DNA from 2 places in the Oerskovia enterophila genome. Region 1 is predicted to be linked to the other one. Evidence: predicted binding sites of a transcription regulator. Region 1 holds the regulator's gene; the other holds the start of a gene.
The links. Region 1 encodes Rex, which represses fermentation and respiration genes when NADH is low (regulators of the CRP and FNR family bind a similar motif). Its sites were predicted from a motif close to CTTGTGAANNNNTTCACAAG; they were not measured.

Region 1 (7,578 bases):
GAGCAGGACGAAGACGAGCGTGAAACCGGCCACGAAGAGCCCGACGCCGGTGGCGACCCGCCACCGGCCCGGGGCGCGCACCGTCCGGACGGCAGTACCGCCACCCCCACCGCCGCTGCCGCCCGCCTGGCGCGACGTGGCGCCGGCGTTGGCCGCGGCGAGCCCGCTCACGTACCCGACGTACCCGGGGACGAGCGGCAGCACGCACGGGGACGCGAAGGACACGAGCCCCGCGAGGAGCGCGACCGGCACCGCCAGCAGCATGGAACCGCTGAACGCCGTGGTGGCGAACGTGGTGCCGACGTCACCGGCGAAGGAGAGAGGGTTCACGGGTCAGGCGTCCTCTGCGAGGACGTCGTCGACGAGCCCGGTGAGGGTCGAGCCCTCGGCGCGACCGATGATGCGTGCGGCGACACGCCCCTCGCGGTCGAGCACGACCGTCGTGGGCACCGCCTGGATGGGCACCGAGCCCTCGAGCGTCGCGATCGTCTCGCCGCGCGTGTCCTCGATCGAGGGGTAGGGCACCTCGAACGTGCGCTCGAACGCGAGCGCGGCGCCCGCGTCGTCGGTGCTGTTGATCCCGAGCAGGCGCACCCCCTGGTCCGCGCGGTCGTTCGCGAGCGCGACCAGGTCCGGCGCCTCGGCCCGGCACGGCGCGCACGACGCGTACCAGGTGTTGAGCACGACGACGTCGCCGGCCCACTCGCTCGTGTCGATCGCGTTGCCCTCGAAGTCCGTGCCGGTCAGGACGACGGGGTCGTCACGGTCCGACACGTCCCACGTCTTGACCGAGCCGTCGCCCGAGACGTAGCCCTGACCCACGACGTCGTCGGGGCTCGTGGCGCCCGACTCCTGGGCGCAGCCCGTGAGGACCAGGCCGAGCGAGACGATCGCGACGGGGACGAGAGCAGGACGACCGGCGGTGCGACGCCCGGGTGCGGGCGCGCGACCGTGCCGGGCACGGAAGGGGTGGATCATGGCAGCACTGTCTCCCACCTGCCTGGGCACAACCTGAGAAACCCCTGGTGGGTCACGCTCCGGAGACCTTCGCGGCCCCCGGCAGCAGGTCCGCGACCGGCTCGGTGTAGTGGATCCCGACGAGGCGGTCGCCGTCGAAGCGCAACGAGGTGAGGGACGCGAGCGAGCACTGACGGTTGCGCGGGTCGTGCCACAGGCGCTTGCCCTCGAACGCCAGCCGCGAGATCCAGATGGGGAGCTGGTGGCTCACGAGCACGACCTCGCGCCCCTCGGCCTGCGCGCGGGCGTCGTGGATCGCGGCGTGCATGCGCGCGACCTGCTCCTTGTAGGGCTCGCCCCAGGACGGGCGCAGCGGGTTCCAGAGGTAGGGCCAGTGCCCGGGGTGGCGCAGCGAGCCGTCGCCCACGCCGAACTTCATCCCCTCGAAGTGGTTGCCCGCCTCGATGAGCCGCTCGTCGGTCCCGAGCGGCAGGCCGAAGGCCTCGGCGACGGGCGTCGCGGTCTCCTGCGCGCGCTGGAGCGGGGACGCGATGACCAGGGCGACGTCGAAGGGCTCGTGCGCGCCGTCGTCGGGCAGTGCGGGTGCGCCTTCCGCGGGCTTGCCCGACAGGTGCCCCGCGACGCGACGCGCCATGGTGTGCCCGAGCTCGGAGAGGTGGTACCCGGGGATTCGCCCGTAGAGGATGCCGTCCGGGTTGAAGACTTCACCGTGACGCATGAGGTGGACCGTGGTTGCAACCATGCCGACCAGTCTCCCAAAGATCTGGCCCGCGCGGTGCACGTGCCCGGGGTGCTCCGGGCCACACCTCGCCGCCCGGCGCGCCTGGGTCTTGGCTACTGCTCGTGCGGCTCCACGACCCGGCACGCCTCGGCGACCGCTTCCATGGCCTCGCCGAGGTTGCGCAGCTGCGCCGGGGTCAGGACGTCGACCAGGTAGCGACGGACCGCGGTCACGTGGCCCGGGGCCGACGCGACGAGCTCGGCGTACCCCGCCTCCGTCATGACGCAGTTCACACCTCGTCCGTCACCCACGCTCGCGGCGCGACGCACGAGCCCGCGCTGCTCCATGCGGTGGACCGTGTGGGTCACGCGGCTGCGGGAGCGGGCCAGGCCGTCGGCCAGCGCGGACATGCGCAGGGTGTGGTCGGCCGCCTCGGACAGACGGACCAGGAGCTCGTACTCACCGAGGGTCAGGCTCGAGAGGTCCTCGTGCTCCCTGCTGAGGGCTTCGACGAACCGCGCCGAGCCGTCGAGGAACGAGCGCCAGTAGCGCTGCTGGTCGTCGTCGAGCCAGGAGGTGTCGTGCACCGTGGTGGCGTGCTGGTCCTGCTGAGCCGTCATCTCTTCCTTCATCCGTCACGCCCCCTCCGTGTGAACAACGGCCCCATTCTCCCATCGTCGGGGGTGGTGGCCGGTCCAGGGAGAACTCGTGCCCTCCTCGGGGAATAGAGGGCGGTGGGCTTGCGTTGATGCGTTCGTATGAAGTTGAATCTTCAACTAATGGCACGTCGACGGCGCGCCTGACGCAACGCAACTCGACCTCTCAGGAGACACCCATGGCCACGAACCTTCCTTCCGGACTGACCGCAGGCACCTACGCGATCGACCCCTCGCACTCGCAGGCGACCTTCACGGTCCGCCACGCAGGCATCTCCAAGGTCCGCGGCTCGCTCGCGATCGCCGACGGCAACATCACCATCGGTGACGACGTCGAGTCCTCCAACGTGGTCGCCGCGATCGACGCCAAGTCGGTCAACACGGGTGACGCGGGCCGCGACGGCCACCTCCAGTCGGCCGACTTCTGGGACGCCGAGAAGAACCCGACCTGGAACTTCGTCTCGACCGCCGTCGAGGCCGACGACGACGACTTCGTCATCGCGGGCGACCTGACCATCAACGGCGTGACCAAGCCGGTCAAGCTCGAGACCGAGTTCACGGGCACCGCCGTCGACGCCTACGGCAACTCGCGCGCCGGGTTCGAGGCCGAGACCGAGATCTCCCGCAAGGAGTTCGGCCTGACCTGGAACGTGGCCCTCGAGGCCGGTGGCGTGCTCGTCGGCGACAAGATCAAGATCGCGCTCGACCTCTCGGCGATCAAGCAGGCCTGAGCCTCTCGCCCCCGACCGGCCCCCGCGTCCTGACGCGGCCGGTACGCCAGGAGCCGGCGACCCGTCACGGGTCGCCGGCTCCTGTGCTGTCCGGGCGAGGTGCGCACGGGGCCCGACGGCGGGAGGTGCCCGCGCGGTCGGCTCGCCGCCCGTCGGGGTGCCCTAGGCTCCGGCGCCCTCGTCGTCGTCCTCGTCCGGAGCGGGCTCGCCCGGGGGACGGTTCGCGAGTGCTCGTGCCTGCGCGTGGAAGGCCAGGATCTGCAGCTCGCTGCCCACGTCGACGGACCGCACGATCACGTCGTCGGGCAGCTGGAGGGCGCGAGGCGCGAAGTTGAGGATCTCGCGGACCCCTGCCTCGACGACGCGCTCGGCGACGTCCTGCGCGACGTGCGCGGGCGTGGCCAGGACGACGATCGTGACGTTCTCGCGGGCGATGACCTCCTCGAGCGCGTCTACGTGCTCGACCACGAGGCCCGCCGCCTCGGTGCCCACGACCGAGGGCGACGCGTCGAGCAGGGCCGCTACCTCGAAGCCGCGGGTCCCGTAGCCCGAGTAGTTCGCGAGCGCGTGGCCCAGGCTACCGATACCGATGATGGCGATCCGGTGCTCGTCGGTCACGCCCAGCGCCGACGTGATGTAGGTCGCGAGCGAGTCCACCACGTACCCCACGCCGCGCGTCCCGTACGACCCGAGGAACGACAGGTCCTTGCGGAGCTGTGCGGAACCGACCCCGGCCAGCTCGGCGAGCTCGGTCGACGACGTGGTCTCCACGCCGCGTCCCTCCAGGTCGCGCAACGCCCGCAGATAGGCGGGCAGACGTGTCACCGTCGCGCCAGGAATGCCGGTGTCCCCCAGGGTCTCAGCCACTCGTACCACCCATACCTCGTCATGTCGTCGTCGTTGACGACCTCGCTGTGCTGCTTTCTCGGATCATCTCAGGCTCTGGCCCCGAACGCGGAACGTCAGCCGCTGACGCGCCGCCGGGCGAGCGCCTTGGCGAGCCGTGCGCCGTCGACCTGCCAGAACCCTTGCTGGACCCCGTCCACGGTCACGACCGGGACGTAGTCGCCGTACTCGGACGCGAGCACACCGGTCGGGTCGTCGTCCACGTCGACCTCGGTCCACGTGACCTGCTGCTCGGCGCACACCGCCTCGACGATCTCGCGGGCCGTGTCGCACAGGTGGCACCCGTCGCGCCCGTAGAGCACGACGCGCGGGGGCAGGGGAGGCACGGCCCGGGGAGGGGCGGCCGGGGCGAGCGCCTCGGCCACTGCCTCGGGTCCTGCGGCTCGACCTGTGGCATGTCCGGCGGCGGGTTCTGCGGTGCTCACTCCCCCAGCCTACGCATCCCGGACAGAAGGTCCGTCCGGGTGCCCGGCGTCCTGAGGCGCGCGGGTCGTCGGCGGGCGTCGGCGGGCGCCGATAGAGTGGACGGCATGCCGACGTCTGCACCTGGGTCCACCCATCCGACGGCGGCCTTCTTCGACGTCGACAACACCATCATCCGGGGCGCCAGCTCGTTCCACCTGGCCCGGGCGCTGTACCAGCGCGGCTTCTTCTCCACCCCGGACCTCGTGACGTTCGCGTTCCACCAGGCCCGGTACCTCCTGCTCGGGGAGAACAAGCGCCAGATCGACCAGGTCCGCTCCCGGGCCCTCGACCTCATCGCCGGCCGCTCGGTCGCCGAGGTCGTCGCGATCGGCGAGGAGGTCTACGACCAGGTCCTGTCCCTGCGGATCTTCCCCGGGACCCAGAAGCTCCTCGACGAGCACATCGCGGCCGGTCACCAGGTGTGGCTCGTGTCCGCGACCCCTCTGGAGATCGGCCAGCTCATCGCCCGGCGGCTCGGGGCCACCGGGGCGCTCGGCACGGTCGCCGAGCACGAGGACGGTCTCTACACGGGCCGCCTCGTGGGCGACATGATGCACGGCCGGGCCAAGGCCGCGGGCGTGCGCGAGCTCGCCGAGCGCCACGGGATCGACCTCTCGGCCTCCTACGCCTACGGCGACTCGCTCAACGACGTCACCATGATGCAGGCCGTGGGCCACCCGTGCGCGATCAACCCGGACACGCGGCTGCGTCGCCACGCCAAGGACGTCGGGTGGCCCATCCGCGAGTTCCGCGGCCGGCGCCGACGCGTCGCGAACCGGGGGCTCAAGACCGCGAGCTGGGCGGGGGCGGCCTGGGTCCTCGGGCTCGTCATGCGCTCGATCCGGCGCTCGCTCAAGGGCCGCACCGGCCTCTGACCCGCTGCTCCCCGGTCTGGCGGCCGGCAGGGACCCGACCATCCGGGGCCTGCGGCAGTCCTGGAGCCCGCGACGATCCCGGGCATGCGAAGAGCCCGGCACCCCTGAGGGGTTCCGGGCTCCTGCGGCAACCGGCGCGTGAACGCGCCGCGCTGCTACTTCTTGTTACGACGCTGGTGGCGCGTCTTGCGAAGCAGCTTGCGGTGCTTCTTCTTGGCCATACGCTTGCGGCGCTTCTTGATGACGGAGCCCATGGGTCCTCACAATGCTGGATCGGTGTGCGATCGGGATCGCCCCGATCATGGTGGTCCACGGCTGATCGGGAACCGACCAACACGAGAAAAAGTCCGTCCCTTAGCCTACCTGCTCCCAGCCTGTCGCCAGAAATCGAGCGAGGGTGACGTCGTCGGGCGGGGGGCGGGACACCCTGGCGGGCGCTCGCCCGCCGCCCGGTTCCGGGGCTCCCCGGACCGCCTCAGTCGAAGTGCGCGTCCAGTCCCAGCAACGGGAACACGGCCTTGCGCGTCGCGACGACCGCGCGGTCGACCTCGTCCTCGGGGTCGTAGCCCCGCCCCCACGACGTGAACGCGACCTCGCCGTCCCCCATGAGCGCGGCGGTCTCGCGATGAGCGACCGCGGTGATGTGGTCGCGCCACGCGACCGGCACGGGCGTGGACGGCGCCACGGGCGCGTGGACGACCTCCGCGACGACGTTGGACCACGCGAACGGGACGACCGACGTGACCGAGTAGCCCCCGCCGCCCAGGGCGACCCAGCGCCCCTCGGCGAGCTCGTGCGTCAGCTCGTGGATCCAGCGCACGGCCGTGCGCTGGGCGTCGATGCTCACGTCGAGGTCGCTCAACGGGTCGTGACCGTGCGCGTCGCAGCCGTGCTGGGACACCACCACCTGCGGCCGGAACGCGCGCAGGACGGGCGGGACCACCGCGTCGACGGCCCGCAGCCAGCGCGAGCCGTCGGTCCGGCGCGGCAGGCCGAGGTTGACCGCGGTACCCGACGCCGTGGCGCCGCCCGTGTCCGTCGCGTGGCCCGTGCCGGGGAACAGCGTCGCGCCGCTCTGGTGGACCGAGACCGTCAGGACGCGCGGGTCGTCCCAGAAGATCGACTCGACGCCGTCGCCGTGGTGCGCGTCCAGGTCGACGTACGCGACACGCTCGGCGCCGTCGTCGAGGAGGCGCCGGACCGCCGCCGCGGCGTCGTTGTAGATGCAGAAGCCGGACGCTGCCCCGCGCTGGGCGTGGTGCATGCCGCCCGCGATGTTCACGGCGTGCAGCGCGTGCCCCGACCAGACCGCGCCCGCGGCCTCGTACGAGCCGGACAGGATGCGTGCCGCGGCCTCGTGCATCCCGGCGAAGACCGGGTCGTCCTCGGTGCCCAGCCCCAGCGCGGCGTTCTCCACCCCCTGCTCCGAGGCCGCGTGCACCGCGGCGACGTATGCCGGGTCGTGCACCAGGTCGAGCACCTCGTCGGTGGCCGGCGACGTCCCGACGACCTCGACCCCCGGGGCGTCGAGCAGACCCAGCGCGCGCACCAGGCGCATGGTCAGGTCCAGACGCGTCGGGGACATGGGGTGTCCGTGCCCGAAGTCGTACCCCAGCAGGTCCGGGCTCCACACGACCTGCGCGACGAACGGCACGGTGTCGGTTCCGGTCACGTGCGCTCCTCGGTCGGTGGTCCTCGTCCGGACGGCGGGTGCTCCGTCGCACGGCCCGTACCGCGGCACGCGACGGTGTCGGCGGCAGGCAGGAAACACGGTAGCGCCCGCACGGCCCGACGGCGCCACGCGGTTCAGCCGGTGGGCAGGGGCCGTCCTGTGGCAGAGTTGGGCGACACATCGGCACGCACGGCGACCGGACGACCCCGCAAGGGCCTCCCCCGCCACCCGTCCACCCGGACGAGGACGCACGGACAGCGAGACGGAGGACCGATGCCCCAGGGGGTTTCCGGGCGCTTCTTCGCAGGACGAGAGCTGGTCGACCGCCTCGCCCGCCACTCCCCGGCCCGCCTCGCGGTCACGGTCTTCGCGGCGGTGATCTCGCTCTTCACGCTGCTCCTCATGGCCCCCTGGGCCACGACGTCCGGGAAGTCGGCGCCGCTGATCGACGCGCTCTTCACCGCGACGTCGGCCGTGTGCGTCACGGGCCTCGTGGTCGTCCCGACGGGAACCTACTGGTCCACGTACGGGCAGGTCGTGATCCTCGTGGGCATCAAGATCGGTGGTCTGGGCG
Region 2 (7,578 bases), on a different contig from region 1:
GAGGCCTACGGGTTCGCCGAGGTCGGGCAGACGATCGTCAACGTCCCCGACGTCAAGATCATCCGCCTCTACGTCGACGACGAGCCGCTCCTGCTTCCCGTCGCGGACCTGATCACCTACGACCGTTCGCTCGACATGGCCGACGGCGTGCTGCGCCGCGAGCTCCTGTGGCGCACGCCGTCGGGCAAGCGCGTGCTCGTGAAGTCCGAGCGCATGGTCTCGTTCGTCGAGCGGCACCTGGCCGTGCTCACGTTCGAGGTCACCATGCTCGACGACCCGGCGCCCATCGCGATCTCGTCGCAGATCCTCAACCGCCAGGACGGGCAGGACGAGTACCACGTCCCCTCGGCCGCGATGGGGCAGGGCTTCGACCCGCGCAAGGCCAACCAGTTCACCGAGCGCGTGCTCCAGCCGCAGGCGCAGTGGGGCGACGACCAGCGGCTCGTGCTCTCCTACCGCTGCACAAACTCGGGCATGACGCTCGCGGTCGCCGCGGACGACGACCTGGTGACCGAGAACACCTACGACGTGCGCACCCAGGTGGACGAGGACCTGGCCAAGCACGTCTACCGGATCCAGGCCGAGCCGGGCAAGCCCGTGCGTCTGACCAAGACCGTGGCCTACCACACGTCGCGTGGCGTGCCAGCGATCGAGCTCATCGACCGCTGCCGTCGCACGCTCGACCGCGTGCGCGAGGAGGGCATCGCGTTCCAGCACGCCGAGCAGCGTGAGTGGCTCGACGAGTTCTGGGCGCGCTCGGACGTCGAGATCCCCGGGCAGCCCGAGGTGCAGCAGGCCGTGCGCTGGAACATCTACCAGCTCGCCCAGGCCACGGCCCGCGCCGAGGGCAACGGCGTGCCCGCCAAGGGGCTCACGGGCTCCGGGTACGGCGGGCACTACTTCTGGGACACCGAGATCTACGTGCTCCCGTTCCTGACGTACACGAGCCCGCGGTACGCGCGCAACGCGCTGCGCTTCCGCTACCAGATGCTCGACGCCGCCCGCCGTCGCGCGGGCCAGCTCTCGCAGCAGGGCGCGCTGTTCCCGTGGCGCACGATCAACGGCGAGGAGGCCTCGGCGTACTACGCCGCGGGCACCGCGCAGTACCACATCGACGCCGACGTGACCTATGCCGTCATGCAGTACGTGCGGGCCTCGGGCGACCTCGACTTCCTCGAGCGCGAGGGCGTCGACATCCTCGTCGAGACCGCGCGCATGTGGGCCGACCTGGGGTTCTGGCGGGTCAACGGCGACGACTACTTCCACATCCACGGGGTCACGGGACCCGACGAGTACACGACGGTCGTCAACGACAACCTCTTCACCAACGTCATGGCCCGCTTCAACCTGCGGGTCGCCGCGGAGACGCTCGAGACCATGCGGCGCGACGCCCCGCACGAGTACCAGGCGCTGGCGATCCGGCTCGGGGTGAGCGAGGAGGAGACCGCCGAGTGGGAGCGGGCCGCCAAGCACATGTCGATCCCGTTCGCCGAGCACCTGGGCATCCACCCGCAGGACTCGCACTTCCTCGAGCGGGAGATCTGGGACCTCGCGGGCACCCCGGCGGACAAGCGACCGCTGCTGCTGCACTACCACCCGCTCGTGATCTACCGCTACCAGGTCCTCAAGCAGGCCGACGTGGTGCTCGCGCTGTTCCTCCAGGGGGCCGAGTTCACGCCCGAGGAGAAGCTCGCCGACTTCGAGTACTACGACCCGTTGACCACGGGCGACTCGACCTTGTCGGGTGTCGTCCAGTCGATCATCGCGGCCGAGGTCGGGTACCACGAGCTCGCGCTCGAGTACTTCACGTCGTCGCTGCTCGTCGACCTCGAGAACCGGCACGCGAACGCGGCCGACGGCGTGCACGTCGCCTCGGCGGGCGGCACCTGGTCGGCGCTCGCGTTCGGGTTCGGCGGGATGCGCGACGACTGCGGGCGCATCAGCTTCGACCCGCGCCTGCCCCAGGAGTGGGAGTCCCTGACGTTCCGGGTCACGCTGCGCGGCTCCCGGCTCAAGGTCACGGTCACGGTCGACGCGATCGAGCTCGTGTGCGAGACGGGTGAGGGAGCGGACGTGCTCGTGCGGGGCGAGGCCGTGCACGTCGGTGCGGGCGAGACCGTCACGGTCGCGCTCGACGGCCAGGGGCCCGTGCTCCACGGCACCCCGAGCCTGCGCGACCTGACGGGCAACCGCCGCGAGGACGGGACGCTCATCACGGCCCAGGTGCCGCACTCGTAGCACGGGTCGGCCGGCGCGGCCGTCACCGACCGACCGCAGACGCCGAGAGGGCGGGTCCACCTGGACCCGCCCTCTCGGCGTCGGTGCTCGTACGTCAGCCGAGCTGCTCCCGCAGGAAGCGGTAGTGGATCGCGGCCATGTGCGCGGCCTGCGCGTTGTTGGCCGCGCCGCCGTGCCCGCCCTCGACGTTCTCGTAGTACGTCACGTCCTTGCCGGCCGCGAGCATCTTCGCGGCGAGCTTGCGCGCGTGCCCGGGGTGCACGCGGTCGTCCTTGGTCGACGTCGTGAAGAGCACGGGCGGGTACTCGCGCTCGGCGTCGAACAGGTGGTACGGCGAGAACGTCCTGATGAACTCCCACTGCGCGGGGTCGTCGGGGTCACCGTACTCGGCGGCCCAGGACGCGCCCGCGAGCAGGTGCGTGTAGCGCAGCATGTCGAGCAGCGGGACGCCCACGATCACGGCGCCGAAGAGCTCGGGGTACTGCGTGAGCATGTTGCCCGCCAGGAGCCCCCCGTTGCTGCGTCCTTCCAAGCCCAGGTGCTCGGGGGTCGTGATCCCGCGGGCGACGAGGTCGCGCGCGACGGCCGCGAAGTCCTCGTACGCCTTGTGGCGCTTGGCCTTGAGGGCCGCCTGGTGCCAGGCCGGTCCGTACTCGCCGCCGCCGCGGATGTTCGCGACGACGTAGACGCCGCCGTCCGCGAGCCAGGCGCGGCCCAGCGTCCCGGAGTAGCCCGGGGTCAGGGAGACCTCGAAGCCGCCGTACCCGTAGAGCAGCGTGGGGGCCGCGCCCGGGCGTGGGCCGGTCGCGGCGGTCGCCCCGTCAGCGGCCTCGGGGGCGTCGCTCGAGCCTGCACCGACCCCGGGCCGGACGAGGTCCTCGCGCCCGACGACGAAGTACGGGACGCGCGTGCCGTCGTCGGACACCGCGAAGTGCTGGTCGATGACCAGGCCCTGCGCGTCGAAGAACGCCGGGCTCGACTTGAGGACCTCGGGGGCGGTGCCCGCACCCACGCTCAGGAGCGAGAGCGTCGAGGGCGTGAGGTAGTCGGTCGTGACGAGCCAGACGTCGTCGCTCTCCTCGGAGTCGACCGCGCCCACGACGACGGTGCCGATCGTGGGCAGGCCCGGCAGCTCGCTGCGAGCCCAGGGGACGTCCGGGCCCTCGGCGGGAGGCGGCGGGGTCAGCACGTGCAGGCGGTTCTTGACGTCCTCGAGGACGTTGACCACGAGGTGGTGCGCGGTCCACGTGGCGCCTGCGAGCGACGTGGAGGGCGTGGGCTCGAACAGGACCGTGAAGCCGCGTGCCCCTGCGAGGAAGTCCTCGAAGCGCGTCGCGAGCAGCGAGCCGGCCAGGTAGGTGGCGCCGTCGACCGTCCAGTCGTCGCGGAGCTCGACGAGCATCCACTCGCGCTTGACGCCGACCTCGGCCGAGCGCGGGACGTCGATCTTGACGAGCTTCTCGTCAGGGGTGCCCGCGTCCTGGACGAGGTACGTCTCGCTGTCGTAGAAGGCGATCGAGCGGCCCACGAAGTCGCGCTCGAAGCCGGGGGAGTGCGTGCGCCAGCCCATGATGTACATGTCCTCGGGCTCGCCCTCGTGCACGACGGTGGCCTCGGTCACGGGCGTGCCGCGGTGCCAGCGCTTGATGATCCGCGGGTATCCCGACGGGGTCATGGAGCCGGGGCCGAAGTCGGTGTAGACGTAGACCGTGTCCGCGTCGATCCAGCCGAGCCCGCCCTTGGACTCCTCGCGCAGGAACCCGCCGTCCTCGGGGGAGACGAAGGTCTTGGTCACGAGGTCGAACTCGCGCGTGACGTCGGCGTCGGAGCCGCCGGGGGACAGGTCGATCAGGGCGTGGCGCCACTCCTGGCCGGGCTCGGGCCGCAGCACGCTCGCGCCGTGCCAGACCCAGCTCTGGTCCTCGGCCTCGCCCAGCGCGTCGAGGTCGAGCACGAGCTCCCACGCGGGGTGGTCGGTGCGGTAGGAGTCGAGCGTCGTGCGGCGCCAGACGCCTCGCTCGTGCTGCGCGTCGCGCCAGAAGTTGTAGTAGTGCTCGCCGATCCGGGACACGTCGGGGATCTTGTCGTCGGAGTCGAGGACCTCGCGGATCGCCTGCTCGGTCGCGGCGAACTCGGTCGTGGCCTCGATGGTCGCGGCGGTCTCGGCGTTGCGGCCCTGGACCCAGGTCATGGCCTCGCGGCCCTCGACCTCCTCGAGCCACAGGTACGGGTCGTGCGGCGTGGTCGGCTGTGCGGTGGGCGTGTCGGTCACGGCGTTCTCAGCACTCATGCGAACACCCTAGGCGACCGGCCCGACGGGTCGTCCCGGCCCGGCCGCCCCGAGAGCGGACGGTCGGCTGTGGTCCACGACACATCCGCGGGGCGCTCTTGCATCTATCCGTACCTTGTGAAAGTATTCACAAGCAAGGGAAAGACACCACGCAGACCCGGCCGCTCGGGTCACTGGAGGAGCTACCAACGTGAGCAGCACGAGCAAGGCCCTCGCCGGAGTCACCGAGATCGACGCCCTCGTCGACCGGGGCCTCAAGGCGCTCAAGCAGTACGACGCCTTCACCCAGGAGGACATCGACCGCATCGTGAAGAAGGCGTCCGTCGCGGCCCTCCACGAGCACGGCCGCCTCGCGCAGCTCGCGGTCGAGGAGACCGGGCGCGGAGTCTTCGAGGACAAGGCCACCAAGAACATCTTCGCGTGCGAGCATGTGCCGAACTCGATGGCCAACCTCAAGACGGTCGGCGTGATCGGCCGCGACGACCTCACGGGCATCGTCGAGATCGCCGAGCCGGTCGGCGTGGTCGCGGGCATCACCCCGGTGACGAACCCGACCTCGACCGCGATCTTCAAGGCCCTCATCGCGCTCAAGACGCGCAACCCCATCATCTTCGCGTTCCACCCCAGCGCCCAGAAGTGCTCGGTCGCCGCAGCCCGCATCGTGCGGGACGCCGCGGTCGCCGAGGGCGCCCCCGTGGACTGCATCCAGTGGGTCGAGCAGCCCTCGCTCGAGGCCACCTCGGCCCTCATGAACAACGACGGCGTCTCGCTCATCCTCGCCACGGGCGGCAACGCGATGGTCCGCGCGGCCTACTCGGCGGGCAAGCCCGCCCTGGGCGTCGGCGCGGGCAACGTCCCGGCCTACATCGAGAAGAGCGCCAAGCTCGGCCGCGCGGTCAACGACGTGGTCCTGTCCAAGGGCTTCGACAACGGCATGGTGTGCGCCTCGGAGCAGGCCGTCATCCTGGACACCGAGATCTACGACGAGGCCCTGGCCGAGTTCGCCCACATGCACGCCTACCTCGCGACCCCCGAGGAGAAGGCCAAGCTCGAGCGCTTCATCTTCGGCGTCGAGGCCGGCGGCGCGAACTGCGCGGGAGCCAAGCTCAACGCCTCGATCGTGGGCAAGAGCCCCCAGTGGATCGCCGAGCAGGCCGGCTTCACCGTCCCGGACGGCACCTCGATCATCCTCGCCGAGTGCGCCGAGGTCGGCCCCGCCGAGCCCCTGACGCGCGAGAAGCTCAGCCCCGTCCTCGCGGTGCTGCGCGCCCAGTCGACCGACCACGGCATCTCGCTCGCCGAGCAGATGGTCGAGTTCGACGGCCTGGGTCACTCGGGTGCGATCCACACCGAGGACAAGGACATCGCGGAGGAGTTCGGCCAGCGCGTCAAGGCCGTCCGCATCCTGTGGAACCAGCCGTCGGCCCTCGGCGGCATCGGCGACATCTACAACGCGCTGATCCCGTCGCTGACCCTCGGGTGCGGCTCGTACGGGCACAACTCGGTGTCGAACAACGTGTCGGCGGTCAACCTCATCAACGTCAAGCGGATCGGACGCCGGAACAACAACATGCAGTGGTTCAAGATCCCGCCGAAGACCTACTTCGAGCCGAACTCGATCCAGTACCTGGCCCAGATGCCCGACGTCGAGCGCGTCACCATCGTCACGGACAAGGTCATGAGCCAGATCGGGATCGTGGACAAGGTCCTCGACGTCCTGGGTCGCCGCCCCAACAAGGTCTCGATCCAGATCATGGACCAGGTCGAGCCCGAGCCGAGCGTCGAGACGGTCGAGAAGGGCGCGGAGATGATGCGCGACTTCAAGCCCGACACGATCGTCGCGATCGGCGGCGGGTCGCCCATGGACGCGGCCAAGGTCATGTGGCTCAAGTACGAGCACCCGGAGATGGCGTTCTCGGACCTGCGCGAGAAGTTCTTCGACGTCCGCAAGCGCGCGTTCAAGTTCCCCACGCTCGGTGACCTGGCCAAGCTGGTCTGCATCCCGACCTCGTCGGGCACGGGCTCGGAGGTCACGCCGTTCGCGGTCATCACGGACCACGCGACCGGGTACAAGTACCCCCTCGCCGACTACGCGCTGACCCCGTCGGTCGCGATCATCGACCCGGTCCTGACCGCGACCATGCCGGCCAAGCTCGCGGCCGACTCGGGCTTCGACGCCCTGACGCACGCGACCGAGGCCTACGTGTCGGTCTACGCGAACGACTTCACGGACGGCCTGGCGCTGCACGCGATCAAGCTGGTCTTCGAGCACATCGAGGCCTCGGTCACGCAGGGGGCGGCCGCCCCCGAGGCCCGCGAGAAGATGCACAACGCGGCCACGATCGCCGGCATGGCGTTCGGCAGCGCGTTCCTCGGGATCGTCCACGCGATGGCCCACACGGTCGGCTCGTCGTTCGGCCTGGTCCACGGCCGCACGAACGCGATCTTCCTGCCGCACGCGATCCGCTACAACGGGCAGATCCCGACCAAGGTCACGGGCTGGCCCAAGGCCGAGAAGTACATCGCGCACGAGCGCTACCAGCAGATCGCCAAGCACCTGGGGCTGCCGGCCTCGACGCCCGAGCAGGCCGTCGAGTCGTACGCCCGGGCCGTGGAGGAGCTGCGGGCCAAGGTCGGGATCGAGCACTCGTTCAAGGAGCAGGGTGTCTCGGAGCGCGAGTTCATCGGGGGGCTCGACGCCCTGGCGATGCGGGCCTACGAGGACCAGTGCGCCCCGGCCAACCCTCGCCTGCCGATGCTCGAGGACATGAAGGACATCATGGTCGCGGCCTACTACGGCACGAGCCGCGAAGAGGTCCGTGCCGAGCGCAAGGCCACCGAGGAGGCGCTCGCGCTCGCCGCGGCCGCCGAGACCTCGGAGTGATCTGGGCACCGGCGTCCGGGGAGCAGCCCGGACGCCGGTAGCCCGACGTCGACCCGAGCGGTACGGGTCACGGTCGGGTGGCGCGTCCTGCCGGGTGGCGCCACCCACCCGGGACCGAGGCTTCCCCCCTTGGCCTCTGTCCCGCACGCAGCGCCCCGCGTCCTCC

Region 2: the regulator Rex is predicted to act here: its motif matches at 4,643-4,662, upstream of adhE (bifunctional acetaldehyde-CoA/alcohol dehydrogenase).

What each region holds. Positions count from the first base shown of each region.
Region 1 is NZ_JBIVFZ010000001.1:204,799-212,376, reverse strand. Features, by position in the region: gene ACIPWA_RS00890 (cytochrome c biogenesis CcdA family protein) at 1-264, opposite strand, end outside; gene ACIPWA_RS00885 (TlpA family protein disulfide reductase) at 334-978, opposite strand; gene ACIPWA_RS00880 (histidine phosphatase family protein) at 1,031-1,720, opposite strand; gene ACIPWA_RS00875 (MarR family winged helix-turn-helix transcriptional regulator) at 1,813-2,319, opposite strand; gene ACIPWA_RS00870 (YceI family protein) at 2,535-3,086, shown strand; gene ACIPWA_RS00865 (redox-sensing transcriptional repressor Rex) at 3,249-3,953, opposite strand; gene ACIPWA_RS00860 (glutaredoxin family protein) at 4,049-4,417, opposite strand; gene ACIPWA_RS00855 (HAD family hydrolase) at 4,523-5,332, shown strand; gene ACIPWA_RS00850 (30S ribosomal protein bS22) at 5,488-5,586, opposite strand; gene ACIPWA_RS00845 (acetoin utilization protein AcuC) at 5,808-7,004, opposite strand; gene ACIPWA_RS00840 (TrkH family potassium uptake protein) at 7,278-7,578, shown strand, end outside.
Region 2 is NZ_JBIVFZ010000002.1:45,576-53,153, reverse strand. Features, by position in the region: gene ACIPWA_RS04960 (glycoside hydrolase family 65 protein) at 1-2,238, shown strand, start outside; gene ACIPWA_RS04955 (prolyl oligopeptidase family serine peptidase) at 2,333-4,528, opposite strand; gene adhE (bifunctional acetaldehyde-CoA/alcohol dehydrogenase) at 4,719-7,412, shown strand.